DNA from 4 places in the Serratia sp. NA_112.1 genome. Region 4 is predicted to be linked to each of the others. Evidence: predicted binding sites of a transcription regulator. Region 4 holds the regulator's gene; each other region holds the start of a gene.

Region 1 (7,412 bases), on a different contig from region 4:
GGGACCTCACTGCTGTTGCTGGCCAATGTTATTTGGCTGCTTAATCGCTATCGCTTTAGCTTCCGCGCGGCCGATGCGCTGGTGGCCTTCTGCTATTTCTCCGGCCACTTCCTGATTGTCCGTTCGCTGTACCTGTAGTGACTCAGGGCGGGTTCGGCTGCCGAACCCGCTGCTACTAAGCCAGAGCCTTGAGAGTCAAACCGTCATCGGCACCACGCTGGTTACGATAAACGTCCCCATCCCGCGAAAAGAACGCCAGCGTGCTGCCGTCTGCCTGCAATAAAGCAATGCCATCCGGTGCCGGGCGCCAGCCGACCACCTCAGCCGTTAAAACTTTTTTCAGGCAATTTTGCCGATCAATCAATTGATAGCCGTTGGTTGCCCTCTGTTCGCTGGCCAAAAATTCAATCTGGCATTGCTGCTGCGCATCGGCAACTTGCCATTGACCCGCCAGAGACTGCGCGGAAGGAAGAACCAAACTGCTGGCCATAGCTGCCCCCGTTACCATCATATTTCCCGCCATTATGGCGGCGCATGCCAAGCTGCCCTTCATATCGGCTCCCGCATAAAGCCCGGCCAGAATGCGCCGGGCGTTACCTTCACTGTTACACGATGAAATCAGTGGTGACGTCTACCTGACCCACGATCTTCACCAGGAAGTCCGGTGCCTGATGGCCACCGATATTCAGCGCCAAATCGCTGACATTATTCGAAGCATCATAAGTCAGTAACGCTTCACCCACAGAGCCGCTGAAATGATCGACGAAGTGAATTTGGTCACCGCTCTGCTTGCCCTGATTAAAGAACGACAGATCGATTTTATCAGTGCCTTTCTGGAAATCCTTGATCACGTCGGAAGCGCCCGGCGTAGAATCGCTGACCGCTGAAAAGACAAAGATATCCTTGCCTGCACCGCCCCACAGCTCATCCACCCCGCCGCCACCGAACAGTACGTCGTTGCCCACGCCGCCCTTCAGCACGTTGTTGGCTGCGTTGCCAACAAGCACGTCATTACCCGAACCGCCGATGGCGTTCTCAATGGTCACACCCGCCGCGATAGACACGTTGCCTTTCAGCCCGCCGACATCGGAGAAGGACTTCTCGTTCAGGTTGATACGCTGGTTGGCGGTGTAACCAGAGAAATCGAAGGTGTCGTTACCGCCCGCATCCCATGCTGCAAAGATCACTTTCTGCGAGTTGCTGGTGGTGCTGAGGAAGTCACGACCGGTATTGGAGTTGAAGCCATACACTGTGTCACCGGTGCGGGTAGACAGGTTGGCGCCATACAGATGCTGAATGGCAGCAATGTCATCCAGCAATGGTGCTGCCGCGTAGTGCCCACCGTTGTCACCACCGGTGTTGGTTTCACTCCAGTAGCTCATCAGGCTGAACTCGCGGGTATCTTCGGCATAGGTAACGTCATTGTAGGTTGGGTTGCCTTCCCCGGCGTTGTATTCACCTGGGTGGCTCAGGCCGAGCGCATGGCCAATCTCGTGGGTAAACGTCTGGCGGCCATAGTCTTCACTGGCCGGATGTTTGATGTTGGACTGGTTGACGTTGTACCAGGTCTGGCCACCCAGATCCTGGCCCTGATAGATAGTATTCGGCAGAAAAGCGTAGGCCTGCGTACCATAGTCATAATGGCCAGGACGATCCTGACTATAGTTGCCGAAGGTGATATTGGCCTTTTGGCCGGCGGCAACTTCAGTGAAGGTAAGATTGGCCACGTCAGACCAGGATTGCAGCGACAGTTTGGCCTGCTGTTGCTGTTCCGCGCTGAACTTGCTCAGCCCGGTATCGCCGGCGACGTTGGTGGAAGAGAACTTATAGTCCGGGAATGAGAAAGTTAATTTAGCCGGCTGGCCAAAAACTTTATAACCATTCCAGGTTTGGTTCTCACGGGTAATAAACAGCCCAGCTTGTTCGTTAGAAAATGAGTCCTTGCCATTAACCTGAATCCCGTTGCCACGCTCGTGATAATGCAGCAGATCGTCTACAGCATTGTAGCCGGAGCCAGTAGTTGCGAGACTTGATTCAGTAACTTCAATTGCCTTTTTAGTAGATTGCATTGGTTCGATTCCACTCATTAGCTGATCGTTATCAATCAGTCAGATAGACATAACCTGCCTGCCAGCCACGGAGAACGATCCGCCAGCTAACGGGCAGGGACTTATGCGCCGTTACCGGCAGTGTGTTAGATAGAATTAATGCATATATATCAGCAAATAAGATTACCTCTATAAACGGTAATCGATTCCAATTATAGGCAGGTGCGCAAAACTGCACATAAAATAATCATCTATATATTTTCATAACGAAGGAGAGTTATGCTGGTTTTTGGCGATAATTACAATCTAAATGAAACCTGAAAGTCACAAGTTAGCAACAAACTTCAACAAAAATGCGGCCTACAGATACAAGCGGATCGTGCTGGCATTTAGCCCCCTAAAAGTTAAATTTAGCTAAAGAGTTATATATTAATAACTCTTTATTATTAGCCGACGGGACTTTTAAGTTTCTAAGGGAATAGCCATTTATTTTCTCGTCTAACGGCCTTGCGCCACCCGCGATAGCGCCTGCCTCACAGTTAGTAATTATTCTCATCCACTGCTTGACTCTGGAGTTGGCTCCAGGGTGTAGAGTCTGCCCAATGAACTTCATTAACGGCCCGGAGGGGGACGCTATGACCAACCATGAAAACCATAATCATCAGGAACATCACCACGCGGAAGGCAGCTGCGGTTGCAACCACAGCCACAGCAAAACCCAGCACGGTTGCAGCAGTGCAAAACAAAACGCCGACAGCCATGCCGATCATGCCCATACGCACGATCATGGTGCCGGCGGGTGCAGCGCTGACGATCACGAGGATCCGGATGAGGAAAGCGACAGGCTAGCCGCCGCCCCTCTCTCCGGCAGCCAGCGCTACAGTTGGAAAGTCACCGGCATGGATTGCCCAAGCTGTGCCAAAAAAATTGAGAATGCGGTAACCGCGCTCCCGGGCGTCGACAACGCTCGCGTGTTGTTCGCCACGGAAAAACTGGTGGTCGATGCGCAATCCGATATCAGCCTGCGTATTCAGGACGCGGTGAAACAAGCCGGTTTTACCCTGCTCGGCACCCAGTCCACCCAAGCCGAGCAGCCAAAAACATCGCGCCTCGGCGAGTTTGGGCCACTGCTGCTGCTCACCACGCTGATGATCGTCAGTTGGGCGCTCAGCATGGTCGACCCTGAACTGAGCCGTATTTCCTTTATCGCCACTACGCTGGTGGGTCTGGCTCCGGTTGCCACCAAAGCAGTACGCCTGATCCGCTCCGGCACGCCGTTTGCCATCGAAACCCTGATGAGCGTGGCAGCCATTGGCGCGCTGTTTATCGGTGCCACCGCCGAGGCGGCGATGGTGCTGCTGCTGTTTATGGTCGGCGAGGTGCTGGAGTCCTACGCGGCCAACCGTGCACGCCGTGGCGTGAAGGCGCTGATGGAGCTGGTGCCGGAAGATGCCCTGCTGCTGCAGGGAACGGAGCGCAAGCGCGTACCGGTCGCCAGCCTGCGCCCCGGTGATGTGATTGAAATCGCCCCCGGTGGCCGCCTGCCGGCCGATGCCGAACTGCTCAATCCGTTTGCCAGCTTCGACGAAAGCGCCCTGACCGGCGAGTCGGTGCCGGTCGAGCGTCAGCAGGGCCAGAAAGTTGCCGCAGGCAGTTTGTCGGTCGATCAAGCCGCGCAGATGAAGGTGGTTTCCGAGCCGGGCAAAAACGCCATCGACCGTATCTTGCAACTGATTGAAGAAGCCGAAGAGCGCCGTGCGCCGATCGAACGCTTCCTTGACCGTTTCAGCCGTTACTACACCCCAGCCATCATGTTGTTGGCCATCGCGGTGATCCTGGTGCCGCCGTTGCTGTATTCACAACCTTGGGATACCTGGATTTATCGCGGTCTGACCCTGCTGTTGATCGGTTGTCCTTGTGCCCTGGTGATCTCTACCCCGGCAGCGATCACTTCCGGGCTTGCAGCCGCCACCCGTCGCGGGGCGTTGATCAAAGGTGGTGCGGCGCTGGAACAATTGGGTCAAGTGCAAACTATCGCCTTTGATAAAACCGGTACGCTGACGGAAGGTAAACCGACGGTGACCGATGTACTGCCGCTCAACGGCATCAGCGAACAACAATTGCTGACCCTCGCCGCCGCCGTAGAGGCCGGTTCCCATCACCCACTGGCGCAAGCGATTATCAACCGGGCCGAGCAGTATGGCGTCCCTCTGCCACTGGCACAGGGCCGCCGCGCCCTGGCGGGCGTTGGGGTAGAGGGTGTTATCGACGGAAAAACCTTCCTGATCAGTGCGCCGGCCAAGTTAGCTGCAGGCCTGCTCAGTCAGCAAGGTGCCAATCAGGTAGAACGTCTGGAAAACGCCGGTAAAACGGCGGTGGTGGTGCTGGAAGACGGTGCCCCGATTGGCCTGTTGGCGCTGCGCGACACGCTGCGTAGCGATGCCAAACTGGCGATTGCCGAACTGAAAGCGCTGGGGATCAACGGGGTCATGCTAACCGGTGATAACCCGCGTGCAGCGGCGGCGATTGCCACTGAGCTGGGGTTGGATTACCGCGCCGGGCTGCTGCCGGAAGATAAAGTGAAGGCGGTAACCGAACTGAGTGAACTGCGCCCAACGGCAATGATCGGCGACGGTATCAATGATGCACCGGCGATGAAAGCCTCCAGCATTGGTATCGCGATGGGCAGCGGCACCGACGTAGCGCTGGAAACCGCCGACGCAGCACTGACCCACAACCGGCTGGTTGGCGTGGCGGAAATGATCCGCATATCACGCGCGACACACACCAATATTCGGCAGAACATCACCATTGCGTTGGGGCTGAAAGGAGTATTTCTGATCACCACCCTGCTGGGCCTGACCGGGCTGTGGCTGGCGGTGCTGGCTGACTCCGGTGCTACCGCACTGGTCACCGCCAACGCCCTGCGGCTGCTGAAAAAGCGCGCTTAGGTTATCAAATGCCCCAGGGAGCCGAATCGGTACCCTGGGGTGAGATAACGCCAGTACCGCGTTTAGACGCCCTTGCGGAGTAAGTAACGGTAAGGCGCGGTGTCGGTTTCCTGCGCCACCAACGTATGTTCCATAAAGCGGCAGAACCCCGGAATGTCGCGGGTAGTCGCCGGATCGTCGGCGATGATCAGCAGAGTTTCACCGTTATCCATATGGCGCACGGTTTTGCGCACCATCATTACCGGTTCAGGACAACGCAGCCCCATCGCATCAAGCGTCTGGTCGGCTTGGGCAAATAAGTCAGTCATGCAATTTTTCTCGGTCGAAAACGATCGGCGAACGCTCGCCACATCTCATTGGCGCATAGTTTACGCCAGTAGTTTTTCTGCGCAAGATGCGTTAACGTTTGCGTTAAAAGAGGCTGCGTCTCCCTATGAAATGTGGTGCCGTCACTGCCCCCAACTGCCGTTATCACGGCAGAGGGTGCAGCCCATAGTGGGGCCTATGGGCAAACCTGACAACACAGAGAACGGTTGTTGGGGGCGTGACCTTTCAGGCTGGGGCCAAATCACAGTGCTGCTGCGTTATTCGCCGCTTATTTGGCCCACCAAACCTCGCGACTCACGCCTTGCTGCACTGTGATTTGACCTCCAGCGGCCCTCACGTTTCATAGGGAGACACAGCCTAACCATTGCATTGGTTGCGCAAACGCGTATCATGCGGCCGCGACGCTTATTTCGCGGCGTAGACAAGACATTTTGGGTTCCCTCACCCCATTATTAAAAAGGCTACAACATGTATTCGTTTACTGCTCGGCAGCGCCTGACCGCGTTGGTCTGGCTATCGCTATTCCATATTGTCATCATTACCTCCAGTAACTACCTGGTGCAGTTGCCGATGTCCATTTTCGGCTTTCATACCACCTGGGGAGCTTTCACCTTTCCGTTTATCTTCCTGGCGACCGATCTGACGGTGCGTATTTTTGGCGCTCCGCTGGCACGACGCATTATTCTTTTGGTGATGGTACCGGCGTTGTTCATTTCGTACGTGATCTCCACCGTGACCTATCAGGGCGAATGGCAGGGCTTTGCCGCACTGGGCAGCTTTAATCTGTTTGTCGCCCGTATCGCCGTCGCCAGCTTTATGGCTTATGTGCTCGGTCAGATCCTCGACGTCCACGTTTTCAATCGTCTGCGTCAGCGCAGCGCCTGGTGGGTGGCTCCTGCAGCCGCCATGTTCCTCGGCAATATCAGCGATACCCTGTCGTTCTTCTTTATTGCGTTCTACAAGAGTAGCGACGCCTTTATGGCTAACAACTGGGTTGAAATCGCGCTGGTGGATTACAGCTTCAAGGTGCTGATCTGCCTGTTGTTCTTCCTGCCGATGTACGGCGTACTGCTGAATATGCTGCTTAAGCGCATTGCCGCACGCCAGGACGACGGCAGCCTGCAACCAGGCTGACCCGTGTTATTATTGGCGGCCTGCACCCATCCGGAGGCCGCCATGACCATCAACATCCGCCACGCCACCCTCGAAGAAATTCACCGCCTGTACCAACAAACCCTCAAATTCGACAACCTGCAGTGCTGCTGATGATGCTCATCAGCCATCACTCTCGGATTGTTCAACTGGAAAAGAAAGGCGAAGTGGCTGATTATCGGCTATTACTTGAAAAAACCTTGTGACAACATCTGCCTTGCATTTCAACCTTGAATAGGTTGCGATACGTGAGAGACCCCCTACCTGAAAGGAAGAAGGAAGCCCAATGCGTAAAGTAGCAAAATTGATGGGTATCAGCCTGTTAGTGCTTGGCCTGACGGCCTGTGACGGCGACACCAAAGACACCAAGGCATCGGCAGGAGATGCCGCAGCCAGCGCCCCAGCCGGGCAACAGGTAAGCTTGCTGGATGGCAAGCTGGCGTTCACCCTGCCAGCGGGCATGGCGGACCAAAGCGGCAAGCTGGGTAATCAGGCGAACAACATGCACGTTTACGCCGACAGTACCGGCCAGCGCGCGCTGATCGTGATCCTCGGCGACAAGACTGCCGACAGCCTGGAAACCCTGAGCAAGCGTCTGGAAGATACCCAGCGCTCACGCGACGCCAACCTGCAGGTGATCACCAACAAAGCCATAGACGTTAACGGTGTTCCGCTACGTCAGTTGGACAGCATCATCACCAGCGGCGGTGAGAAAGCCTACTCCTCTATCCTGATCGGCACGCTGGACAACAACATGCTGACTATTCAGGTGACGCTGCCGGCGGATAACCAGCAGCAGGCGCAGAGCGAGGCCGAAGGCATCATCAACACGCTGAAACTGAAAAAGTAAACTTTTACTGACTCAGCCTATAGGGCGCAGTTCACACTGCTGCGCCCTCAAGCCAATGCCTGCGCCAGCAGGGTGATCGGATGT
Region 2 (7,412 bases), on a different contig from region 4:
AGTACCTGGTTTGTCGGCAATGAATTCAGCGCGGCGGATATCCAGATGAGTTTCCCGCTGGAGGCGATGGCGGCACGCGGTGCACTGGACGGTTGCCCCAAGCTGCGCGGTTATCTACAGCGCATTCATACGCGTCCGGCCTACCAGCGGGCGCTGGAGCAGGGTGGGCCTTATGACCTGCTGAACTGAGGCGATGGGCTATACTCGATGAGGTCACTCTTCATCGGAGGTAGCCCATGGCTACGCAAATCTTTGTTAACCTGCCGGTGGGCAATCTGCCCGCATCCATGACATTTTTCACCGAACTGGGTTTCAGCTTTAATCCCCGGTTTACCGACGATACCGCCGCTTGCATGGTGGTTAGCGGCAGTATTTATGTGATGTTGCTGACCCACGACAAATTCAAAATGTTCACCCCGAATCCGATTGTAGATGCCAAAAAATCGACCGAGGTTTTGCTGTGTCTGTCGCAGCCCGATCGGGCTGCGGTGGATGCACTGGTGCGCAAGGCGATCGCTGCCGGCGGTAATACCTATAATCAGCCGCAAGATTACGGTTTTATGTACGGTCACGGCTTCCAGGATTTGGACGGTCATATCTGGGAACTGATGTACATGGATGAAAAGGCCGCACAGTCCCAGTGACCCTTTTTTGCCCTCCGATCGGGGGGCTTTCCCATCAGATTTCCCTATGTGACAAATTTCATATTTTCGATAATGATGGGCCCACTACTTTTCTGCATGAATTACCGCGATCTTTGGTTGATCGGAGGGTATGGAAGGCTGGATAATCGTTTGCCTTGAATAAACCACCATAAAGCACCCGCTTCACGCCATGAGAGTTAATCGTTTGCCTTAATAAGCGCCGCCAGTTGGCGACGTGACTGAAAGGCCGAAAAGCAAACGATACCCTACCAAACAGGTGTGGGCGGAATAACAAGCCTTGCAACGGGCTGGCAATGAAACACAGGGGACAGCAACATGTCGAATTCTCAAGCGAACAACGCCGTTAAACCAAAAGGCGGGCTTGATGGTTATTTTAATATTTCTGCGCGTGGCAGCAGCGTGCGGCAGGAAGTGGTGGCAGGGTTAACCACCTTCCTGGCGATGGTTTACTCGGTGATTGTGGTGCCGAGTATGCTGGGCAAGGCGGGTTTCCCGCCAACGGCGGTGTTTGTCGCCACCTGTCTGGTTGCCGGTCTGGGTTCGTTGCTGATGGGGCTGTGGGCTAATTTGCCGATGGCTATCGGCTGCGCGATCTCATTGACCGCCTTTACCGCCTTTAGCCTGGTGCTGGGTCAGCAGATCAGCATTCCGGTGGCGCTGGGGGCGGTATTCCTGATGGGCGTGCTCTTTACCATTATCTCGGTCACAGGTATCCGCGCCTGGATCCTGCGCAATCTGCCGATGGGCGTGGCACACGGCACCGGTATCGGTATTGGTCTGTTCCTGTTGCTGATTGCCGCTAATGGCGTGGGCCTGGTGGTGAAGAACCCGCTGGACGGCCTGCCGGTAGCATTGGGCGCCTTCACCTCATTCCCGGTAGTGATGACACTGCTCGGGCTGGCGGTGATTTTCGGTTTGGAAAAGCTGCGCGTTCCTGGCGGTATCCTGCTGGTGATTATCGCCATTTCGGTGATTGGTCTGGTGTTTGACCCGGCAGTGAAGTATCAGGGACTGTTCGCCATGCCAAGCCTGGCGGACGCTAACGGCAATTCGCTGATTTTCAGTCTGGATATTATGGGGGCCTTGCAGCCGGTAGTCTTGCCGAGCGTCTTGGCGTTGGTGATGACGGCGGTGTTTGACGCTACCGGCACCATTCGCGCGGTGGCCGGCCAGGCCAACCTGCTGGATAAGGACGGGCAGATCATCAACGGCGGCAAGGCGCTGACCTCGGATTCCTTGAGCAGCATTTTCTCCGGCCTGGTGGGCGCGGCCCCGGCGGCGGTCTATATCGAATCCGCAGCGGGCACCGCGGCGGGCGGTAAAACCGGCCTGACCGCAACCGTGGTCGGCCTGCTGTTCCTGCTGATCCTGTTCTTGTCGCCGCTGTCTTATCTGGTGCCGATTTACGCTACTGCACCGGCGCTGATGTACGTCGGCCTGCTGATGTTGAGCAACGTCACCAAGCTGGACTTCAACGACTTTGTCGACGCCATGTCCGGCCTGCTGTGCGCGGTGTTTATCGTGCTGACCTGCAATATCGTCACCGGTATCATGCTGGGCTTCAGCTCGCTGGTGATTGGCCGCATTTGCTCCGGTGAATGGCGCAAACTGAATATCGGCACCGTGCTGATCGCGGTGGCGCTGGTGGCGTTCTATGCCGGCGGTTGGGCGATTTAATCCGCTGTGTTTCCCCCACCCGTTGGGTGGGGGAAAGCCTGACCTTCTTCCCCTTCAGAAAAGTCTTCTTCTTTCTGTGCTGCGTTTTGAAAGGTACAACAAGCTTTAATCGCTGTAAAAAAAGTGATCTACTATCGGGGTATATATCAGAGATGTAGTCTGAACCCGAGAGTCTAAGGAAAGCATGGAAATATTTTTTACAATCCTCATTTTGATCCTGGTGGTTTCCCTGTCCGGGGTGGTGACACGTATGTTGCCGTTCCAGATACCTCTGCCGTTAATGCAAATTGCCATCGGGGCTCTACTGGCCTGGCCGCATTTCGGGCTGCATGTCGACTTTGACCCCGAACTGTTCCTGGTGCTGTTTATCCCGCCGCTGCTGTTTGCCGACGGTTGGAAAACCCCAACGCGCGAATTTCTGCATCACGGCCGTGAAATCCTGGGGCTGGCGCTGGTGCTGGTGTTGCTTACCGTGGTCGGTGTCGGTTACCTGATTTACGCCATGGTACCGGGTATCCCGCTGGTGGCGGCGTTTGCGCTGGCGGCAGTGCTGTCGCCAACGGACGCCGTGGCGCTGGGCGGCATCGTCGGTAAAGGGCGTATTCCGAAACCGATCATGGGTGTGCTGGAAGGCGAGGCGCTGATGAACGATGCGTCCGGCCTGGTTTCGCTCAAGTTCGCCATCGCGGTGGCGATGGGCACCATGGTGTTTACCGTGGGCGGCGCTACCTTGGAGTTCCTGAAGGTCGCTATCGGCGGCCTGCTGGCCGGTGTGGCTGTCACCTGGTGCTACAGCAAATCGCTGCGGATGATGAGCCGCTGGAGCGGCGATGATCCGGCCACGCAGATCGTGTTCCTGCTGCTGTTGCCGTTCGCTTCCTATTTGATTGCCGAACATATCGGCGTCTCCGGCATTCTGGCCGCGGTTGCCGCGGGGATGACCATCAGCCAGTCCGGTGTGATCCGCAATGCGCCACTGGCGATGCGCCTGCGCGCCAACAGCGTCTGGGCGATGCTGGAGTTCGTGTTTAACGGCATGGTGTTCATCATGTTGGGCCTGCAACTACCGGGGATCCTGGAAACCTCAATCCTGCAGGCGGAGCTGGATCCGACCATTCAGACCTGGTACCTGTTCGCCGACGTGGCGATTATCTACGCAGCGTTGTTGTTGCTGCGCTTTACCTGGCTGTGGCTGATGAAAAACGCCAGCCGACGCTTTATGAAAAAACGGCCATTGCAGTTTGGCGATTACAGTACGCGTGAGCTGTGGATAGCGTCGTTCGCTGGGGTGCGCGGGGCAATCACACTGGCCGGCGTGCTGTCGATCCCGCTGCTGTTAAGTGACGGCACCGCCTTCCCGGCGCGCTATCAGTTGGTGTTCATCGCCGCCGGCGTGATCCTGCTTTCACTGATCGTCGGCGTGATGGCATTGCCGTTGCTGCTGCGCGGCGTAGTGGTGGCGGACAAGAGCGCCAGCAAGAGCGAGGAGCGGATGGCGATTGCCATGGCGGCGGAAGTGGCGATCGAAAGCATCAACAAGATGGAAGAACGCCTGGCCGTCGACGTGGAAGAAAACATCGACCCGCAGGTGCTGAAAGAGATCAGTTCACGGGTCGTGGGCACGTTGCGGCGGCGCATCACCACCAAAGACGATATCGAAAATGCGCTGATGCTGGAGAACCTCGAGCGACGCTTCCGCCTGACCGCGCTGCGCGCCGAGCGCGGGGAGCTGTATCACCTGCGCGCAACGCAGAAAATCAGCAACGAGACGCTGCAAAAGCTGTTGCACGATCTCGACCTGCTGGAAGCGCTGCTGATAGAGCGCGAAGGGTAATGCCAACGGGGCCGCAGAAGCGGCCCCAGTTATTTGACCGGCGGCCAGTAGTCGCGGCAGCAGGCGATCCAGGCCTGGGCGCCGTGCGACAGGTAGCTGCCCTGGCGCCAGATTAGCCCCACACGCCATTCCATCCGCGGCTCCAGCGGCAGCCAGATCAGGTTTTCTTTATCCAGCCACTGGCAAACCGGCTCCGGCAGGGTAGCGATGCCGACCCCGGCCTGCACCATCGATGCCAGAAAATCCCATTGCCCGCTGCGTACCGCAATCTGCGGTTCAAAACCGGCCAGGCAGAACGCCTTCATCAGCATTTTGTACAGCGAGAAATCCTCGTTATAAATCAGGATCGGCCAGTTGGCCAATTCGGCGATATCGATGCTGGTGCGGTTAAGCCAGTGCGGCGTACGTGGCGCAACCACGCACATCGGATGGCTCAGCAGCGGCAAGAAAGTCAGCGGTTGATCCAGGTCGACGGGCAATATCGTCATCGCCAGATCCAGTTCGCCGGACATCACCGCCTGCTCGACCGACAACCCGCCCAGCTCGGAAATTTTCAGTTCGATACCAGGGTAGGTGTGGCGGAACTGTTGGATCAAATCGGCAATCTGCCGGCCGACCATCGGCGGGATACCCAGCCGCAACACGCCTTTTTTCACCGAACTGATGTCTTCCAGTTCGGCCTCCAGTTGGCGGAACTCATCCAGGATCGCCAACCCACGCTGGTACACTGCCTGGCCGCTGTCGGTCAGGTGCAGCTTGCGTCCTTCGCGGATCAGCAGCGTACACTCCAACTCTTCTTCCAGATGCCGCAGCATCTTGCTGATGGTCGGCTGGGTGACGAACAGTTTCTCCGCCGCGCGGGTGAAGCTTTGCTGGCGCACGACTTCCACGAAGTAACGTAGGGTGCGGACATCCACGTTGGGCTCTCCTCAGGGCAATACCGGCGGGAAACTATTCCCTGATGGCATGATATTGATGATTTTAATTCATTTCAGGCAAGGTTTCCTGGCCGCGTATACTGCAAACCTTGAATTTTTTTGAGGTTATCTTCCATGTCATTGGCGTTACGCCGCGCAGCCCCCTCTCTGTTGACCCGCCTGCAGGTGCCAGTTCAGGTTGTTTTGTACGCGATGCTGTTTCTGATTGCCGACCGGTTGGTAAAGCAATTTCATCTGCCGCTGCCCGCCAACATTGTCGGCATGCTGATGCTGCTGGCGCTGATCCTGCTGAGGATTTTACCGTTGAGCTGGGTCAGGGCCGGTTCACGCTGGCTGCTGGCAGAGATGTTGCTGTTTTTCGTCCCGGCGGTAGTGGCGGTGGTCAACTATGCCCAGTTGCTGATGGTAGAGGGCTGGAAAATTTTCCTGGTGATTGCGATTAGCACCACGCTGACGTTGGGCGCGACGGGGCTGGTGGTCGACCGGGTCTATCGACTTGAAGTCTGGTTACAACAGCGAAAACAGCGCGATGAATGATTTTATCCTGAGCATCGTCTGCTTTGTGGCGACGTTGGCGCTGTATTTTGCCAATAAAAAACTCTACCGCCGCCGCCGCACCTTGCTGTTGATGCCATTGGTACTGACGCCAATGATCCTGGTGCTGTTGCTGGTGGTGACGCATATCTCGTATCAGGATTACATCGGTGAAACGCACTGGCTGCTGTGGTTGCTGGGGCCGGCGACTATCGCGTTTGCAGTGCCGGTCTATGAAAACCTGCATATTATCCGCCGCCACTGGCTGTCGCTCACTGCCGGGGTGTTGACGGCGGTGCTGGTGGCGGTCTACAGCTCGGTGTGGCTGGCGCGGCTGCTAACGCTCCCTGAAGAGGTACAGCGCAGCCTGGCGGTGCGTTCCATCACCACGCCGTTTGCGCTGGAGGCCGCCAAACAGATGGGCGGTCAGCCGGATTTAGTGGCGTTGTTCGTGGTGATTACCGGGGTCTTCGGCATGGCGGTGGGGGACATTCTGTTCCTGCGGCTGGCGGTGCGCAGCAGCCTGGCCAAGGGCGCCGGGCTGGGGGCGTCGTCGCACGGTGCCGGCACGGCGAAAGCCTATGAGATGGGGCAGGAAGAAGGTGTGGTTTCCAGCCTGGTGATGATGCTGGCGGGGATTATCACGGTGATTGCCGCGCCGCTGATAGGGCAACTGATGTAGTAAGCCTGCGGCAACGAGTGCCGCAGGCAGGGTAAACTCAACGGATCCCGCTCGAAATGGCCGGCGTTCTTGATGATGCGCGTAACACATGTCCGATTTCATCATGACTGAAAATAATCGAGTGATGGTTACAGGTCAAAGACTGGATATGCAAATGACGGCAAATCGATGACAGTCCGTTGTCGGCAATTGCCAGCAGTTCTTGCCCATCCCCTTGTTCGGTCATACTCAAATTCACATCCTCCGTGGCTTTAAATAGCGTGACCTGCGAGTGCAGTAACGGCCCGCTGAGAGTTTCCTTGTTCAGGGATAACTCAGTCGGCTCCGCCCGTAACGCCCTGTCGGCGGCTTCACCTTCTATGCCCAACATCACCAGCATGGCTGCCAGCAGGCCAGGCTCGCTGCGGATTTGGAAGTCCGTTTGATAAAAGGTGTCCAGCAAGAAGACCTGGATGTCACGAACCCCTCTGTTTTCAAGCTGTGCCGCCATTTCAAGGGCAATCAAACCCCCGAGCGACCAACCCAACAGGCGCACTGGGCGGGCAGGCGACAGCTTCATATGGTCGAGATAATGTGACGCCAACTCGCGTAATGACGTGATGTGCGGGTGGATAAACAGGTTGTAATTGTTAATGCCAAGAACGTTAAAGTCCCCCTCCAGTGAACTGGCCAGATCGTGATAAATTTCGCAACCGGTGACTGCAGGGTGAACCATCCAGATATCATCGGCAGCCACGGTTCGGTTTAGGCGCAGTATCTGCTTAAAGGTAAAGTTGGTGTGATTGAGACGGGCCAATAACTGCTGCAGTGGCGCAGCCACTGGCGGGGCAGCGGCGTCAGGTCCCTTTTCGGCGGCCAGCGCACAGGCCTGGGCGCGCAACGTGGGGTGAGCAAACAAGGTTTTTATCACCACCGGATAACCACGGCGCTTCAGTTTGACCAACAGTTGGATGGCATGCAGCGAATGTCCACCGAGTTCAAAGAAATCATCATCCAGACCAATCTGCGTGACACCGAGCAATTCGCTCCACAAGCCCGCAAGCAACTGCTCCTGCGCCGTTTGCGGTACTTGATGCTGTCGC
Region 3 (7,412 bases), on a different contig from region 4:
GAGTATCTTCCCTGGCACTGGCGAGCGGTGTATTGCCGGTTAATAACGCGCCGCTGCTGGCATTTTCCAGCCCGGCCATCAGACGCAGCAGCGTGCTTTTGCCGCAACCACTGCGGCCAACCACGGCGACGAACTGGCCGGCGCTGATTCGTAACTGGATATTGTCGAGTACCCTGCGGTTACCGTATTGCTTGGCAATGGATTCCAGCGTGACCGGGGTCCCCTGAGGAATACGTGAGGGAGTCGTCATAGCGCTTCTCCTTGCTTGAGTTGATAGGCCGGATGCCAGCGTAGCCAGACGCGCTCCAGCAATTGGGCGCTGAGGTCCGCCAGCTTGCCGAGCAGGGCGTACAACACAATGGCCACCACCACCACGTCGGTCTGCAGGAATTCACGGGCATTCATCGCCAGGTAGCCAATCCCCGAATTGGCGGAAATGGTTTCGGCGACGATCAGCGTCAGCCACATAAAGCCCAATGCAAAACGCACGCCGACCATGATCGAGGGGAGGGCACCCGGTAAAACCACCTGGGCGAATAACTGGAATCCGCTCAGGCCGTAGCTGCGAGCCATTTCAAGCAGGCCCCGATCGATATTTTTGATCCCGTGATAGGTATTCAGATAGATAGGGAATAGGGTGCCCAACGCCACCAGAAAAATCTTGGCGGACTCATCAATGCCAAACCACAGGATCACCAGTGGGATTAATGCCAGATGCGGCACGTTGCGGATCATCTGTACGGAACTGTCCAGCAAGCGTTCACCCCAGCGTGACAGGCCGGTGATAAAGCCCAGCGCCAGCCCGATGCTGCCGCCAATGCTAAAACCGATCAACGCGCGCCAACTGCTGATGGTCAGGTGTTGCCACAGCTCGCCGCTCTTGCTCAGGGTCCAGAAAGCGGTCACTACGGCGCTCGGCGCCGGCAGAATGCGGTTCGACAGCCAGCCCGCTTCCACGGATATTTGCCAGACTGCCACCAGCGCTACCGGCAATGCCCAGGGGGCCAAGCGGTGCAAGATTCGTTGTGTGCCGTTTGCCATAGTGCGGCTCCTCAGCTTTGCGATGCTTTTTGTGGAATATAAATATTGGCCACCACTTCGCCCTGTGCTTTGGCCGGTTGGTGTGACGCGGGCGCCTGGGTTTTCACCAGATCAAGATGCGGAAACAGCAGCTCGCCAACGCGATAGGCTTCTTCCAGATGCGGGTAGCCGGACAATATAAAGGTGTCGATGCCCAAATCGGCGTATTCCTGCATACGCGCTGCCACCGTCGGGCCATCGCCAACCAGCGCGGTACCGGCACCGCCGCGTACCAAACCTACCCCAGCCCACAGATTGGGACTGATCTCCAGATTGTCTTTTTTGCCGCCGTGCAATGCCGCCATCCGTTGTTGCCCTACGGAATCAAACCGGGCGAAGGCCTGCTGGGCATCGGCGATGGTCTTTTCATCCAGATTGGCAATCAGCCGGTCGGCAGCTCGCCAAGCTTCCTCGGTGGTTTCGCGCACGATGACGTGCAGGCGGATACCGAAACGCACCTGGCGACCTTTGGCTGCGGCCCTGGCACGTACCTCGGCAATTTTTTCTTTTACCTGCGCCGGCGGCTCGCCCCAGGTGAGATACATTTCAACCTGATCGGCTGCAAGATCCTGTGCCGCGGCGGAGGAACCGCCAAAGTAGAGCGGTGGGCGCGGTTGTTGCACTGGCGGGTACAGCAGTTTTGCGCCCTTTACCTGAATATGTTTACCGTTAAAGTCGACGGTTTCTCCTTCCAGCACCTTGCGCCAGATATGGGTGAACTCCGCCGAGGCCTCGTAGCGTTCTTCGTGATTCAGGTGCAGGCCTTCCGCCGCCAATTCATCAGGATCGCCACCGGTGACCAGATTAAACAATGCCCGGCCGTTGGAAAAACGATCCAGCGTCGCTGCCTGGCGAGCCGCCAGAGTGGGCGAAATAATGCCGGGGCGCAGGGCGACCAGAAATTTCAGTCGTTGGGTTACCGGTATCAGCGAGGCGGCCACTAGCCAGGAGTCTTCACATGAGCGGCCGGTAGGGATCAGTACGCCACCAAAACCCAATCGATCGGCAGCTTGGGCAATTTGCTGTAAATAGCCGTAATCGACGCAGCGGGCACCTTCCGTGCTGCCAAGATAGTGACCGTCACCGTGGGTGGGTAAAAACCAAAATACGTTCAGGCTCATCGTCAGTTCTCCTAAATTATTGTGCGCTTGGGTGCCAGATGCGTTGCGAAATATCAACTTTCACCGGCACCAGATGGTTGGCATAAAACAGATCGGCGGTTTGCTGCTGAGCGGTGATGGTGTGTGCGTCCAGCGGTTTGATGGCGGTGGGCGGACGGTGATCCAAATAGGTCGAAATCACTTTCTCCGGCAGGCCCATGGCATTAGCCAGCAGCGTGATGCTTTGTGCGCGATCGCTCAGGGTCAGCGCATCGGCCTGGGTCAGCGTATCGAGCACCTGTTGAATAAACGGCCCGTTGGCCTCGGTATAAGTTCGCACCGCCAGATAGAAGGAGCCGGTTTGATTCAGGTCGGTACCGTCACCCAGTACCCGTACGCCGCCCTGCAACAAGGCCGCGGAGTAGTAGGGATCCCAAATCGTCCAGGCATCGACATTGCCCTGCTGGAAGGCGGCGCGGGCATCGGCCGGGGTCAGATAGACTGGCTGAATATCGGTGAACTTCAGCCCGGCTTTTTGCAATGAGCGCAGCAGCAAATTGTGTGAGCTGGAGCCTTTCTGGAAGGCCACCTTGTGGCCCTTTAGCTCTGCGACGGTTTTGATCGGGCTGTTCTCCGGAACCAAGATCACTTCTGCCTTGGGTTTTGGCGGCTCTACGCCAACATACAGCAGGTCTGCTCCGGCAGCCTGGGCGAAGATCGGCGGGATATCACCGGTACTGCCCAGATCGATACTGCCGACGTTCAGCGCTTCAAGCATCTGCGGGCCAGCGGGGAATTCGATCCAACTGATTTTGGTGTTGGGAAAACGCTGTTCCAACAGCCGGTGGTTTTTTGCCAGGACCAAACTGACCGATCCTTTTTGGTAGCCAATACGAAACTGCGCCGGATCCTGTGCGCTGGCGGAATTGATCCATGCCAACGAGATGATGCCCGCCAATGCGCTGGTGCCAAGCCAACGGCCCAGTGAAGAAAGTCGTTTCATGTTTATTTCCTTATATACTGCGCCGTCAGGCGGTTTGGCGGGCAAACAGAGAGGGTGAGAGCTTGGCTCTTGGCGGCTTGCGGCGGCCCAATGCCAGATAAAAGCTTTCCAGGGCTTCTTCCAGCCGGGCAGCCAGATTCTCGGCCAGGGTGACTTCTTCGCCGTCCAGCACCACCTGACTGTTATCGGCAAATACCCCGTGCAGCACTTCCTGCGCTTTCAGCGCCGCCAGAACCGGCTTGAGGGCATAGTCCACCGCCAACATATGGCCAATGGAGCCGCCGGTGGCTAGCGGTAATACTACCTTGTGGTCCAGCGCACGCTCCGGCAGCAGATCCAGCAGGGGCTTCAGCGCCCCGGAAAACGAAGCCTTATACACCGGTGTCGAGACCAGCAGGCCATCTGCCTGTGCCAGTTGCTCGGTAAAGGCTTTGATCGCCGGGCTGTTAAAATTGGCATACAGCAAGTCTTCGGCATCAAAATCGTGAAGGGTGTAGGAGATCACCTCCACGCCTTGCTGCTGCAACCAGTTTTTACTTAGAGAAAGCAGTGCTGCCGAGCGTGATGGGATGCGTGGACTGCCAGCCAGTGATATAACGCGCATTACCACTCCTTATAACTAAAAGTTAGGTTTGATCAGAAAATTTTCAAGAAGTGTTTTAAACCTATCAGCAATAAGGTGGGTTACTTAAATCTCATTTTTCGATTTTGTTATGCGCAAATGCGGATTGGCGGCGGTTTGAGCCTATGCGGGGGAAAACGATTGCGTAAAAAACGTTTTTTTTGCTTTTAATCAATTCCAATTGGTCAGGGGATACCGGATAATACGCCCCCGGTTTGCAACCGGGAAATCAGGAGAGTACATGTACTACCCCCTCATCAGAAAAGCGTTGTTCCAGCTCGATCCCGAGCGTGCGCATGAATTGACTTTTCAACAGCTTCGCCGTGTCACCGGCACCCCGTTAGAATTCCTTATTCGTCAGTCTGTGCCGACCAAGCCGGTAAGCTGCATGGGGCTCTCTTTTAAAAACCCATTGGGCTTGGCCGCCGGTCTGGATAAAGACGGCGAGTGTATCGATGCGTTTGGTGCCATGGGCTTTGGTTTTGTCGAAGTCGGCACCGTAACGCCGCGCCCACAGTCGGGCAACGACAAACCGCGTCTGTTCCGCATTGTAGAAGCCGAAGGCCTGATCAATCGCATGGGCTTTAATAACCAGGGCGTGGATAATCTGGTTGAAAACGTTAAGAAATCCCATTTCGGCGGCATTCTTGGGATTAATATCGGCAAGAATAAAGACACCCCGGTTGAGCAAGGAAAAGACGATTATCTAATCTGTATGGATAAGGTTTATCCGTATGCCGGTTATATCGCGATTAACATTTCGTCACCTAATACCCCAGGATTACGATCCCTACAGTATGGCGAAGCTTTGGACGATCTTCTGGCCGCGATTAAAAATAAGCAGCAGGAATTACATGAACGTCATCACAAATATGTGCCGGTGGCAGTAAAGATCGCGCCGGATCTTTCTGAAGAGGAATTGATCCAAATAGCCGACAGCCTGGTACGCCATAATATAGATGGCGTGATCGCGACCAATACCACGCTGGATCGTAAATTGATCCAGGGGCTGAATTATTGTGAGCAAATGGGGGGCCTGAGTGGTCGTCCGCTGCAGGCGAGCAGCACCGAAGTGATCCGCCGTCTGTCACTGGAGCTGCAAGGCCGCTTGCCGATTATCGGCGTTGGCGGAATTGATTCCCTGATGGCGGCGCGGGAAAAAATGGCTGCAGGGGCTTCGCTGGTACAAATTTATTCCGGATTTATCTTCAAAGGTCCGCGCCTGATTAAAGATATCGTTAACTACATCTAATATTTTTCCTTTCATTTTCCGCCGGGGGTTTATTTCTTCCCCCGGCTCGTCTATATTTTGTTCACTAGCATAAATATCGTTCGCGGAATTATCCGATGTTTAAGCGACTTTAATGGTGATAAAATCACCTTTTAGGGTAAATATTGCGTGGCATGGGCAGCGAGAAGGATAAGAGATGAAGATAAAACCTGACGATAATTGGCGTTGGTATTTTGACGCTGAACACGATCGGCTAATGCTGGATTTAGCTAATGGGATGATCTTTCGCTCGCGTTTCCCTGCCAAAATGTTAACCCCGGATGCCTTCGATGAATGCTCTTTCTGTGTCGATGACGCTGCACTTTATTTTAATTATGAAGAGCAGTGCAAACAGATAAAGCTTAGCCATGAGCAGCGTGCTGAACTGGTATTAAATGCCCTGGTGGCTTATCGCTTCCTGAAACCGCTGATGCCGAAGAGCTGGCATTTTTCTCAGCAGCATTATCCGTTGCAGCCGAAGAACGGCGAACTGGCGGCGGTAAAAGTGATGGAAAGCGGCATTGAAGCCCGCTTGCTAGTGGTGGAAGCCGGCGATAACGCCAGCCTGTGCCTGCTGGCTCAAAATCAGCTTTCACTGGCCGGCCGTACCATGGTGCTGGGCGATGCCATCAAAGTGATGCACGATCGCCTTAAACCTTGCGCGCAAGATGAAGCCTCAGCCCCGGCTTACGACAGGGCGATGTAAGGCAATTACGCCAGCGTCAGATCGCTTTTGGGAATACAGCTGCAGCAAAGAATGGTGCCATTGTTGGCCACCGCACTTTTCTTCAGCGGTGCCACTTCGCCATTGACCAAAGTAATACGACAGCTTCCGCAAATTCCCGCACGGCATGAATAAGGCACGCGAAGCCCTTGCTGTTCCAACTGCTCCAGTAATATCTGCTGATTGTTGCCGGTAAACACTGTTCCCGCGTAGTCAATAGTGACGCTCTGCGTACTGTCCTGTGGTGCCTGCACGCTTTCTACCACTTTACCTGCGCCATAAGGGCGTGGCGGCTTGGTGGATAACACTTCAACTGCATCGCCAACGCGGATAATGCCGGTGTTGCGCGCCACCATATTCTGGCCAAAATCGACATCGCCATTATCGGCGGTGCGGAATTTTTGCAAGGTACTCAGCGGTTCACCACTCGGATGTTTGCGTCCACGTTCAGTACTGACGGTGGTCAGCACGCAGCGGCTGCAAGGTTTCACCAGGTCAAACATCACGTCACCGACGCGGATCACCTGCCAGCCATCTTCTGCCCAGGCGCCAGCGCCGGTCACCACCAGATTCGGACGAAACTGTTCCAGCTTGATGCTGCCGGGGCAGCGCTGTTGCAGGTCGTTGAACGAGGCTTGGTTAATTAACAGGTAGGGATAACCGTCGGCGAAGGACAGCGGGATTTCCGGGTGTTTTTTAACGCGGCGGGTCAGCTCCGGGCCAAGCCAACGCAATTGCACTTCACGCTGGAAATAGCCACTCAGCCAGCTATTAATCGCCTGCGGTGCGATCAGGGCAGTGAAATGGTTGCCCCAGACTTCGGTCGGTTGCGCTTCGGCGGCGAAATCGCTAAAGCGGATAGCGGCACTTTCTCCGTCCGGTGCAGTCAGGAACAGGCCGTCTGCCAGCAGTGCCGGAGTGAATAACACCATCTGCGGATATTGCCGCGCAGTAATAAAGGTGCCATCCGGCTCGGTGATCATAAAAGTGCGATCGAAAGCCAGGCCACTACTGGAAACCTGGGCGTGAGAAAGCTGCAAACCCCGAAGCGATTTAACCGGATGAACGTAAAGTTTGGCTAGCGTAATCACCCTTGTCTCCGCGCGATTAGTAAATAGAAGGGAGCAACTTTATGACAAGCGGTCTGGATTAGCTATAATGCGCAACAATTTTCTTTTTGGTGATAAGTACGATATGAACTCTCTGTTTGCCAGCACGGCGCGTGGACTGGAAGAACTGTTAAAAAGCGAACTCGAAGCGCTGGGCGCTCACGCCTGTAAAGTGGTACAGGGTGGGGTACATTTTCAGGGTGACGATCGTCTTCTGTACCAAAGCTTGCTGTGGAGCCGTTTGGCCTCACGTATTTTGCTGCCGTTGAATGAATTCCGCGTACACAGCGATCTGGATTTGTACCTGGGCGTACAGGCGATCGACTGGACGAGCATTTTTGGTGTGGATAAAACTTTCGCCGTTCACTTCAGTGGCGTTAACGAAGAGATCCGCAACAGCCAATATGGCGCACTGAAGGTCAAAGACGCCATTGTCGACAGTTTTACCCGCAAAATTGAACAGCGCCCGACGGTGGCGAAGCAGCAGCCGGACATTCGCGTCAA
Region 4 (7,412 bases):
CGTCCGGTTTTAAATTACGCTCCACCACTTTAAAATAGGTGTGGTAATTTTTCGGACCGACGTGTTCGAACATGCCGACAGAAACAATACGGTCAAACTGCAGGTGTAAATCGCGGTAGTCTTGCAATCGGATTTCAACGTCCAGTCCGACGCAGTGCTCCTGTGCCAGTTTTTGCTGTTCGGCGGAAATGGTCACGCCCACCACCGAAACACCATAGTTTTTCGCCGCATAGGCGGAAAGCCCGCCCCAGCCACAACCAATATCCAGCAGGCTCATGCCCGGCTGCAGCTGCAGTTTCTCGCAAATCATCCGCAGCTTGGCTTCTTGCGCTTCTTCCAGCGTAGTGGCTTCTTTCCAGTAGGCGCAGGAATATTGCATATGCGGATCGAGCATCTGCGTAAACAGATCGTTCCCCAGATCGTAATGTTCTTTACCGACTATCCAGGCGCGTTTCTTCGATTGCAAATTGGTGAGTCGCGCGGCGGCAATACGCAGGGTATCTTTTAAATGGCGGGGGAGTTTCTTTTCCAGCCCGGCACGGACCACGTGTTGAAAGAATATATCCAGCCGTTCACATTCCCACCAGCCGTCCATATAGCTTTCGCCCAGGCCAAGAGAACCTTCCTGCAGCACGCGTTTAAAAAAATCGGGATTTTTAACCTGAATATCGAAAGGGCGTGAGCCGTTTATTTCAATACCGGCCATGCTGAGCATTTCATTAGCGATGCGATACCATTGGTTGTCCTGGATGCTCACATCTTCTATACACGATGAACTCATAGCTTCTCCATCACTTTCTTCTGACTTATGACCCGCCAAAAAATAGCTTAGACAAATTCTGCGGGTGCATACGTTTATCTACGGCAAAAAGTTCCGTGGTGCCTGATATCCGACTATGAACAGAGGAAAATTTTAAGAAGGTTCCTGCGCAAGAAACGCTGGAAAGACAATCCTTAAAAAAGTGTGACGCCATTCGCGTACACAACAGCAATTTGTGATAAAGAAATTATAAAGGTGTTATTTTAAAAGGTCGTTTTGAGTATAGGCTTGCCGAGACGCTTACTCAACTGTAAATCGCACTCGGCAAAAATATTGTTTAAGTGATTATTAATACATACAATTATGACGCTGAGTTAGCATGTTCCTGCCGCGTCGCCTGCTGTTCATCCATCACTTTTCCCCGTTGCAGCATATAGCCCAATGCGGCTAATACTACCATAGAAACCATCACCGTCACCGTTGCCAACAACGGCTGGCTGATAAAGGCCGATACCAGCATGCTGGCGACAAAACACAGGCCCAACTGCAGGGTATTTTGCAGCGCTGCGGCTTTGCCTGTGCCTGCCGGGAACGGGGTTAACGCATTTGCCACTACGATTGGGTAGGTGGCACCGTTGGCCAGCGCCATCACGCAGAACGGGAGCAGCAGCGTGGTAAGCGTGGGTTCGGTCAGCGTGGCAACCAGATATAACGTCACCATACTGATGCCATAAGCTACCAGCAGCCACGGCAGTAAGGTGTTGCCATTAATGCGATTTAACGCGGTGCGGCAGCCATAACCCCCTAACAGGAAGGCCAGGGTCTGTGGCACATAACTCAGGCCGATATCATTTGGGCTGTACCCCATATCGCCAAGAATAAAGGGTGAACCGGTCAGCCAGGCGAAGAAGCCGGCGGAGCAGGCGGCAAAGATGATAACGCTGCCGCTGAATACCGGAGATTTCAGTAGTTGCCAGAAGGTCAGGGCGTTTTTATTTTCTGCGGAAGGCAAAGATTTGGCGTTTTCTTTCAACAGCAGAGTCGGTAGCAAGAGAATGACGGTAATGCCCAGCAGCACGGCGAAAATGGCACGCCAGCCCATGTGGTTCAGTAGCCAGGCACCGACCAGTGGCGCCAGAGCCGGTGAGAGGGCTACCAGCGGCATAATGGTGGCGAATACGCGGTTTGCCTTGCCTTCACGGTAGCGGTCGATCACCAGTGCCTGCCAAGTGACGGCGGCGGAACAGACGCCAATCGCCTGGATAAACCGCAGTGACCACAGTTGAACGGCATTTTGTACCCACAGCATGCCCAGGCATCCCAGCGCAAATAGCGCCAGGCCAATCAGCAATACCGGTTTACGGCCAAGACGGTCGGAAAGCGGACCCCATAGCAGTTGAGCAAAGGCAAAGCCGGCCAGGAAGATACTGAGGCTGGCACTGATCGCCCCGGCGGAAATTTGCAGATCTTGCTGCATTACACCAAAGGCGGGCAGGTACATGTCGGTGGCCAGGTAACCCAGCATACTCAGGCCGGCAAGGTAGAACATAAAACCAAAGGAATTTCTCATGGTATTTCTCGTTAATATTTTAATGTCGCAGGTTTTTAGCGCCGGCAAGTGTATCCGGCTGGATCTCTGCTTGTGAAACGGTAATATTTGCGAAGTGCTGTTAAAAAAATTGAAGGCAAGATTGTGTGGTCTGAATATTCTCTCGATGTGGTAGATGCGGTCGCCCGCACAGGTAGTTTCAGCGCAGCGGCGCAGGAACTGCACCGAGTGCCCTCGGCGGTCAGTTATACCGTGCGGCAATTGGAACAATGGCTGGCAGTTCCGCTGTTTGAACGGCGGCATCGTGACGTGGAACTGACCCCGGCCGGCGTGGTATTTGTGCAGGAAGCGCGCAGTGTCATCAAAAAAATGCTCGACACTCGCCGCCAGTGCCAGCAGGTGGCTAACGGTTGGCGTGGTCAACTAAAAATTGCGGTAGACATCATTGTTAAACCCCAGCGTTGTCGCCAACTGGTGCTGGATTTTTATCGCCATTTTCCCGACGTAGAACTTTTGGTTCAACTGGAAGTGTTTAACGGCGTCTGGGATGCGCTGGTGGACGGACGTGCTGATATGGCGATTGGGGCGACGCGTGCGGTGCCGGTCGGCGGCGGCTTTGCCTTTCGCGATATGGGCGACATGCGCTGGCTGTGTGTGGTCAGTCCGCAACATCCGCTGGCGGCGTTGGACGGCCTGTTGAATGATGATCAACTGCGGCCTTTCCCGTCCCTGTGTCTGGAAGATACCTCGCGTAATCTGCCCAAGCGGGTCACCTGGACACTGGATAACCAACGGCGGCTGGTGGTGCCGGACTGGGCCTCGGCGCTGGACTGTCTGTGTGCCGGCCTATGCGTTGGCATGATGCCGGCGCATCAGGCCTTGCCATTGGTGCAGCGTGGGGAACTGGTAGCGTTGCAGCTGCAGCAGCCGTTTCCGGCCAGCCCCTGTTGCCTGACCTGGCAGCAGAATAGGCCATCACCGGCGATGGCCTGGCTGTTGGATTACCTGGGGGACAGTGAAACGCTGAATCAGGAATGGCTAAGCGAAGTGGTGCCGGAAGCCACAGCGGCTTCCGGCGATAGCAATTAGCGGCGGTAATCGATGAATGGGCCGTCAGCGACCGAACGGCGCTCAATCAGCTTTGGATGCACTTCAATCACCTGCGACTCTTCGCGCTTGCTGATTATACGGTCCAGCAACATGGTGAACGCCATCTCACCCAAACGCTCTTTGGGTTGATGAATGGTGGTCAGCGCCGGGGTGAAATAGCGGGCGTTACGCACGTTATCGTAGCCAATTACCGAAATGTCTTGTGGCACCCGCAGCCCAAGTTCGTCGGCGGCGCAGATCGCGCCCATCGCCATGATGTCGCCGCCGCAGAATACCGCGGTCGGCCGATGCTTCTGCGACAAGATCTGGTGCATGGCCTTGTAACCGGATTCCGGCTCAAAGTCGCCCTGAACAATCCACTCGTCGCGTACTTCGATATTGGCTTCTTCCATGGCTTTTAAAAAACCCTGATGGCGGCCGCCACCGGTATTGCGCGACAGTTGGCCTGGAATGGCACCGATATCGCGGTGACCGCGTTCAATCAGATAACGCCCGGCCAGATAGCCGCCTTCGAAGGCGTTATCAATAATGCTATCGGTAAAATCACCGCGGGCTGCGCCCCAGTCCATGACGACCATTGGAATATTGCGATAGTCTTCCAGCATACCCAGCAGTTGGTCTGGATATTCCGAACACATTACCAGCAGGCCATCGACACGTTTTTGTGCCAGCATCGCCAGATAGGCCCGCTGTTTGTCCAGATTGTTGTGCGAGTTGCACAAAATCAGCGTATAGCCTTTGCTGTAGCAGCTGTTTTCTACCGCCTCGATTACTTCGGCAAAGTAGGGGGCTTCGCTGGAGGTGGCCAGCAGGCCAATCGATTTGGTGTGATTGACCTTCAGGCTGCGCGCTACGGCGCTGGGTGAGTAATGCAGCTCTTTAATCGCAGCGCCAACGGCCGCTTTAGTCTCTTCGGCGACGAAACGAGTCTTATTGATGACGTGCGAAACGGTGGTGGTGGAAACGCCAGCGCGTTTGGCCACATCTTTAATCGTTGCCATGTAAAGAATGACTCCTGAACTCACATGTTGCAGTATGTAAGTATGATGTTAATCGTTTGCCTGCGTAGATCCTTCTCCAAAGAAGCGAAAACTGAGTTTTTAGTGTGTTGAAGTCGTCAGCGCTTGGTCAGGAGGGGCATTTTGCCGGTACACAGTTGTGAACTGCGAATTTTGTCCCATATTGAGCCAAAGTGGAAGAGGTAATCGGTATAATAAACCGGGAAATGATAACAAGATTTTATTGTTTAACTGTGTGAAAATGGTTTGACGCATTAATTGTGTGCCTTTTACCCTTGGGCAACCCAATCTGAAAAGGAGTTGTAATGGATACCGATCTGAAAATGTCACTGTTCACCACCGTTTGTGCGCTGGCCGTGATTATTGCTTTCAGCTTCACCGCTGCTTTGAACTGATCCCCTCAAGTAAAACAGGCGCAGCTCGCTGCGCCTGATTGTTTTTCCCCGCGTTACGCCAGGTTCTTTTCCACAAATGCCCAGTTAACCAGTGACCAGAAATTTTCCAGGTAGGCAGGTCGCGCGTTGCGGTAATCGATGTAGTAAGCGTGTTCCCAAACGTCGACGGTCAGCAGTGGTTTATCATCACCGGTCAGCGGTGTCGCCGCGTTCGAGGTGTTAACAATAGCCAGCGAACTCTCTGGCGTTTTCACCAGCCAGGTCCAGCCTGCGCCAAAGTTTTTCACTGCGGCGTCGCTGAATTGCTGCTTAAAGGCGGCGAAAGAACCAAATGCCTGATTTATTGCCTCAGCCAGTTTACCTTCAGGCTCACCGCCGCCCTGTGGCGACAGACAGTGCCAATAGAAAGTGTGGTTCCATATCTGGGCTGCATTGTTGAAGATGCCGCCGTCAGAGGCCTTAACGATTTCTTCCAGGGACAACCCTTCAAACTTACTGCCTTTCAGCAGATTGTTCAGGTTCACCACGTAGGCGTTGTGATGCTTGCCATAATGGTATTCCAGGGTTTCTGCGGAAATGTGCGGTTCGAGGGCGTTTTTTTCATAAGGTAATGCAGGAAGTTCAAACGACATTGCTTTCTCCTTGTACAGTGCCAGTCCACCGACGTAACAATGGGCGATAGATTGACCTGTTTTTATTGTGGGTATTTAGATTAGCAATTTTCGCGATGAAATACAGGGGAACGGGTAAGGGATTGAATACAACAATGAGGTTTGCGGGAACTATTAGGGGAGAGCGGCTGACAGCGCCAGCCGCAAAAGAGATTATCGAATGGTTTTTGGCGTGACAACCCGGCGTGCGCCGATGTAGTGGTTTTGCCAGTAGTCGTTGTCGAGTTGGCTGATGCGGATTTCTTCACCGGTACGCGGTGACTGAATGAATTTACCGTTGCCCAGATAAACCCCAACATGGTCAGCCACACCGCGGTTGTTAATGCGGAAGAACACCAGGTCGCCACTTTCCAGTTCACTCTTCTTGATTGGCGCTGCGTCACGCAGGTGATACATCTCGTTGGCAGTACGCGGCATTTTAATTTTAACGATGTCTTTATAGGCGTAATAAATCAGGCCGCTGCAATCAAAGCCGGTTCTTGGCGAGGTGCCCCCCCAGCGATAAGGTTTACCCATTTGATCCATCAGCTTGGCCATCGCGGTTTGCTTGGCATGCTGGTAGCGTTTTTTGTGTGCCGGGCTGAGCTTCAGCGGCTTTTCGTCACCCACCAATTTGGCGGTTGCCATGCCGGTTTTGCGATGGCGGCCATAGCCTTTTTTATAACCCTTCTTCGGCGGAGTCACTTTAATTTTGGCTATTTTATGAGTTTTGTTTTTCGATTTTGTGCTAACGATCTTTTTAGCGGCTTTTTCTGTTTTGGCTTTGGAGACCTTGGCGGTTTTCTGCGGAGTAGTGACTTTCACTTTTTTGCTGCTGGCTTTAACCGCTTTCTTTTTCTTGCGGTCATCCGGCCGGGCTTCGTTTACGTGGCTCTTGCGCTGCTCAGCGGCAACACGCGACTGTGGCGCTGCGTGCGCCAGATTAAAGAATAGCTGTGTAAACAACAGCACAAAAAGCGTAAGAATTAAACGCATGTCGACGTTACCAACCTTGGCCCCGGAACAGATATCGAATGAGTGACAGTATTCCCGAATTTCGCCATATAAAACAGCGAAGAACCCATAAATGATAATCCATATTGTGAGAAAACGTTAATAGCATTTTTTTTGCCGAAAAATCAAACCGTTGATGTATAAAAAACCAACAACGACCACCAGGGAACTTATTAAGTGGCGTTTTTTGACAGGAAATATATTAGTGAAATGGCCGGATTAAAAATGTTATTCTGCGCATATGTTTTGACCGGAAAGGCCTTGCCGGTGAGACGCGACTGACAACGGGGGAATGCCCTTGCAAAAGATGGCGTTTTCTTGCAACTGTTCCAGCCGCTACAATAGCCAGTGTGATGCATGTTGTAGCCATGAGATTTGGCTTGAGGAAGCAATATAATGACGACGACGATTGAAAAAATTCAGCACCAGATCACTGAGAACCCAATTCTGCTGTACATGAAAGGTTCACCGAAATTGCCAAACTGCGGTTTCTCGGCGCAAGCCGTGCAGGCACTGTCTGCCTGTGGCGAACGCTTTGCTTATGTTGATATTCTGCAGAACCCGGACATCCGTTCCGAGTTGCCGAAATACGCCAACTGGCCGACTTTCCCACAGCTGTGGGTAGACGGTGAGCTGGTCGGCGGCTGTGATATCATCATGGAAATGTATCAGCGCGGTGAATTGCAGCAGCTGATCAAAGAAACGGCAGAGAAGTACAAACAGCAGGAAGACCAGCAGCCATAATCGGCTTGGTTTTATTGTTGCAAGTCATCGGGCGGTGCCAGCTAATACTGGGCCGCCCGATTTTTTTGTCTTAGTCGGTATTAGTGGCGGCCAGTGGCCAACCGCCAAGACGCTTCCAGCGGTTAACCAGCTCGCAGAACAGCTGAGCGGTTTGCTCGGTGTCATACAGCG

The links. Region 4 encodes PurR, which represses purine synthesis genes. Its sites were predicted from a motif close to CANGCAAACGTTTGCNTG; they were not measured.
Positions count from the first base shown of each region.
Region 1: a site for PurR is predicted at 5,395-5,412, ahead of tusA (sulfurtransferase TusA). Genes of this name have one in related genera too.
Region 2: a site for PurR is predicted at 839-856, ahead of ACUTQ5_RS16445 (NCS2 family permease). Genes of this name have one in related genera too.
Region 3: a site for PurR is predicted at 3,936-3,953, ahead of pyrD (quinone-dependent dihydroorotate dehydrogenase). Genes of this name have one in related genera too.

Region 1 covers NZ_JBQZFO010000009.1:52,020-59,431, forward strand. The annotation lists gene ACUTQ5_RS16890 (lysoplasmalogenase) at 1-138, shown strand, start outside; gene ACUTQ5_RS16895 (AprI/Inh family metalloprotease inhibitor) at 176-553, opposite strand; gene ACUTQ5_RS16900 (serralysin family metalloprotease) at 606-2,069, opposite strand; gene ACUTQ5_RS16905 (zinc/cadmium/mercury/lead-transporting ATPase) at 2,684-4,999, shown strand; gene tusA (sulfurtransferase TusA) at 5,062-5,307, opposite strand; gene ACUTQ5_RS16915 (7-cyano-7-deazaguanine/7-aminomethyl-7-deazaguanine transporter) at 5,795-6,460, shown strand; gene ACUTQ5_RS16920 (hypothetical protein) at 6,464-6,592, shown strand; partial or broken gene ACUTQ5_RS16925 (GNAT family N-acetyltransferase) at 6,586-6,684, shown strand; gene ACUTQ5_RS16930 (DcrB family lipoprotein) at 6,765-7,328, shown strand; gene glpC (anaerobic glycerol-3-phosphate dehydrogenase subunit GlpC) at 7,376-7,412, opposite strand, start outside.
Region 2 covers NZ_JBQZFO010000008.1:139,733-147,144, reverse strand. The annotation lists gene ACUTQ5_RS16455 (glutathione S-transferase family protein) at 1-189, shown strand, start outside; gene ACUTQ5_RS16450 (VOC family protein) at 237-644, shown strand; gene ACUTQ5_RS16445 (NCS2 family permease) at 981-2,342, shown strand; gene ACUTQ5_RS16440 (Na+/H+ antiporter) at 2,527-4,176, shown strand; gene ACUTQ5_RS16435 (LysR substrate-binding domain-containing protein) at 4,206-5,093, opposite strand; gene ACUTQ5_RS16430 (CidA/LrgA family protein) at 5,229-5,651, shown strand; gene ACUTQ5_RS16425 (LrgB family protein) at 5,644-6,330, shown strand; gene ACUTQ5_RS16420 (amino acid adenylation domain-containing protein) at 6,368-7,412, opposite strand, start outside.
Region 3 covers NZ_JBQZFO010000001.1:869,725-877,136, forward strand. The annotation lists gene ssuB (aliphatic sulfonates ABC transporter ATP-binding protein) at 1-250, opposite strand, end outside; gene ssuC (aliphatic sulfonate ABC transporter permease SsuC) at 247-1,041, opposite strand; gene ssuD (FMNH2-dependent alkanesulfonate monooxygenase) at 1,053-2,201, opposite strand; gene ACUTQ5_RS04180 (sulfonate ABC transporter substrate-binding protein) at 2,218-3,183, opposite strand; gene ssuE (NADPH-dependent FMN reductase) at 3,209-3,787, opposite strand; gene pyrD (quinone-dependent dihydroorotate dehydrogenase) at 4,047-5,057, shown strand; gene ACUTQ5_RS04195 (cell division protein ZapC) at 5,233-5,781, shown strand; gene ACUTQ5_RS04200 (YcbX family protein) at 5,787-6,890, opposite strand; gene rlmKL (bifunctional 23S rRNA (guanine(2069)-N(7))-methyltransferase RlmK/23S rRNA (guanine(2445)-N(2))-methyltransferase RlmL) at 6,994-7,412, shown strand, end outside.
Region 4 covers NZ_JBQZFO010000003.1:410,097-417,508, forward strand. The annotation lists gene cfa (cyclopropane fatty acyl phospholipid synthase) at 1-781, opposite strand, end outside; gene punC (purine nucleoside transporter PunC) at 1,122-2,330, opposite strand; gene punR (DNA-binding transcriptional activator PunR) at 2,454-3,398, shown strand; gene purR (HTH-type transcriptional repressor PurR) at 3,395-4,420, opposite strand; gene cydH (cytochrome bd-I oxidase subunit CydH) at 4,744-4,833, shown strand; gene sodB (superoxide dismutase [Fe]) at 4,887-5,465, opposite strand; gene ACUTQ5_RS09845 (C40 family peptidase) at 5,658-6,479, opposite strand; gene ACUTQ5_RS09850 (Grx4 family monothiol glutaredoxin) at 6,894-7,241, shown strand; gene rnt (ribonuclease T) at 7,312-7,412, opposite strand, start outside.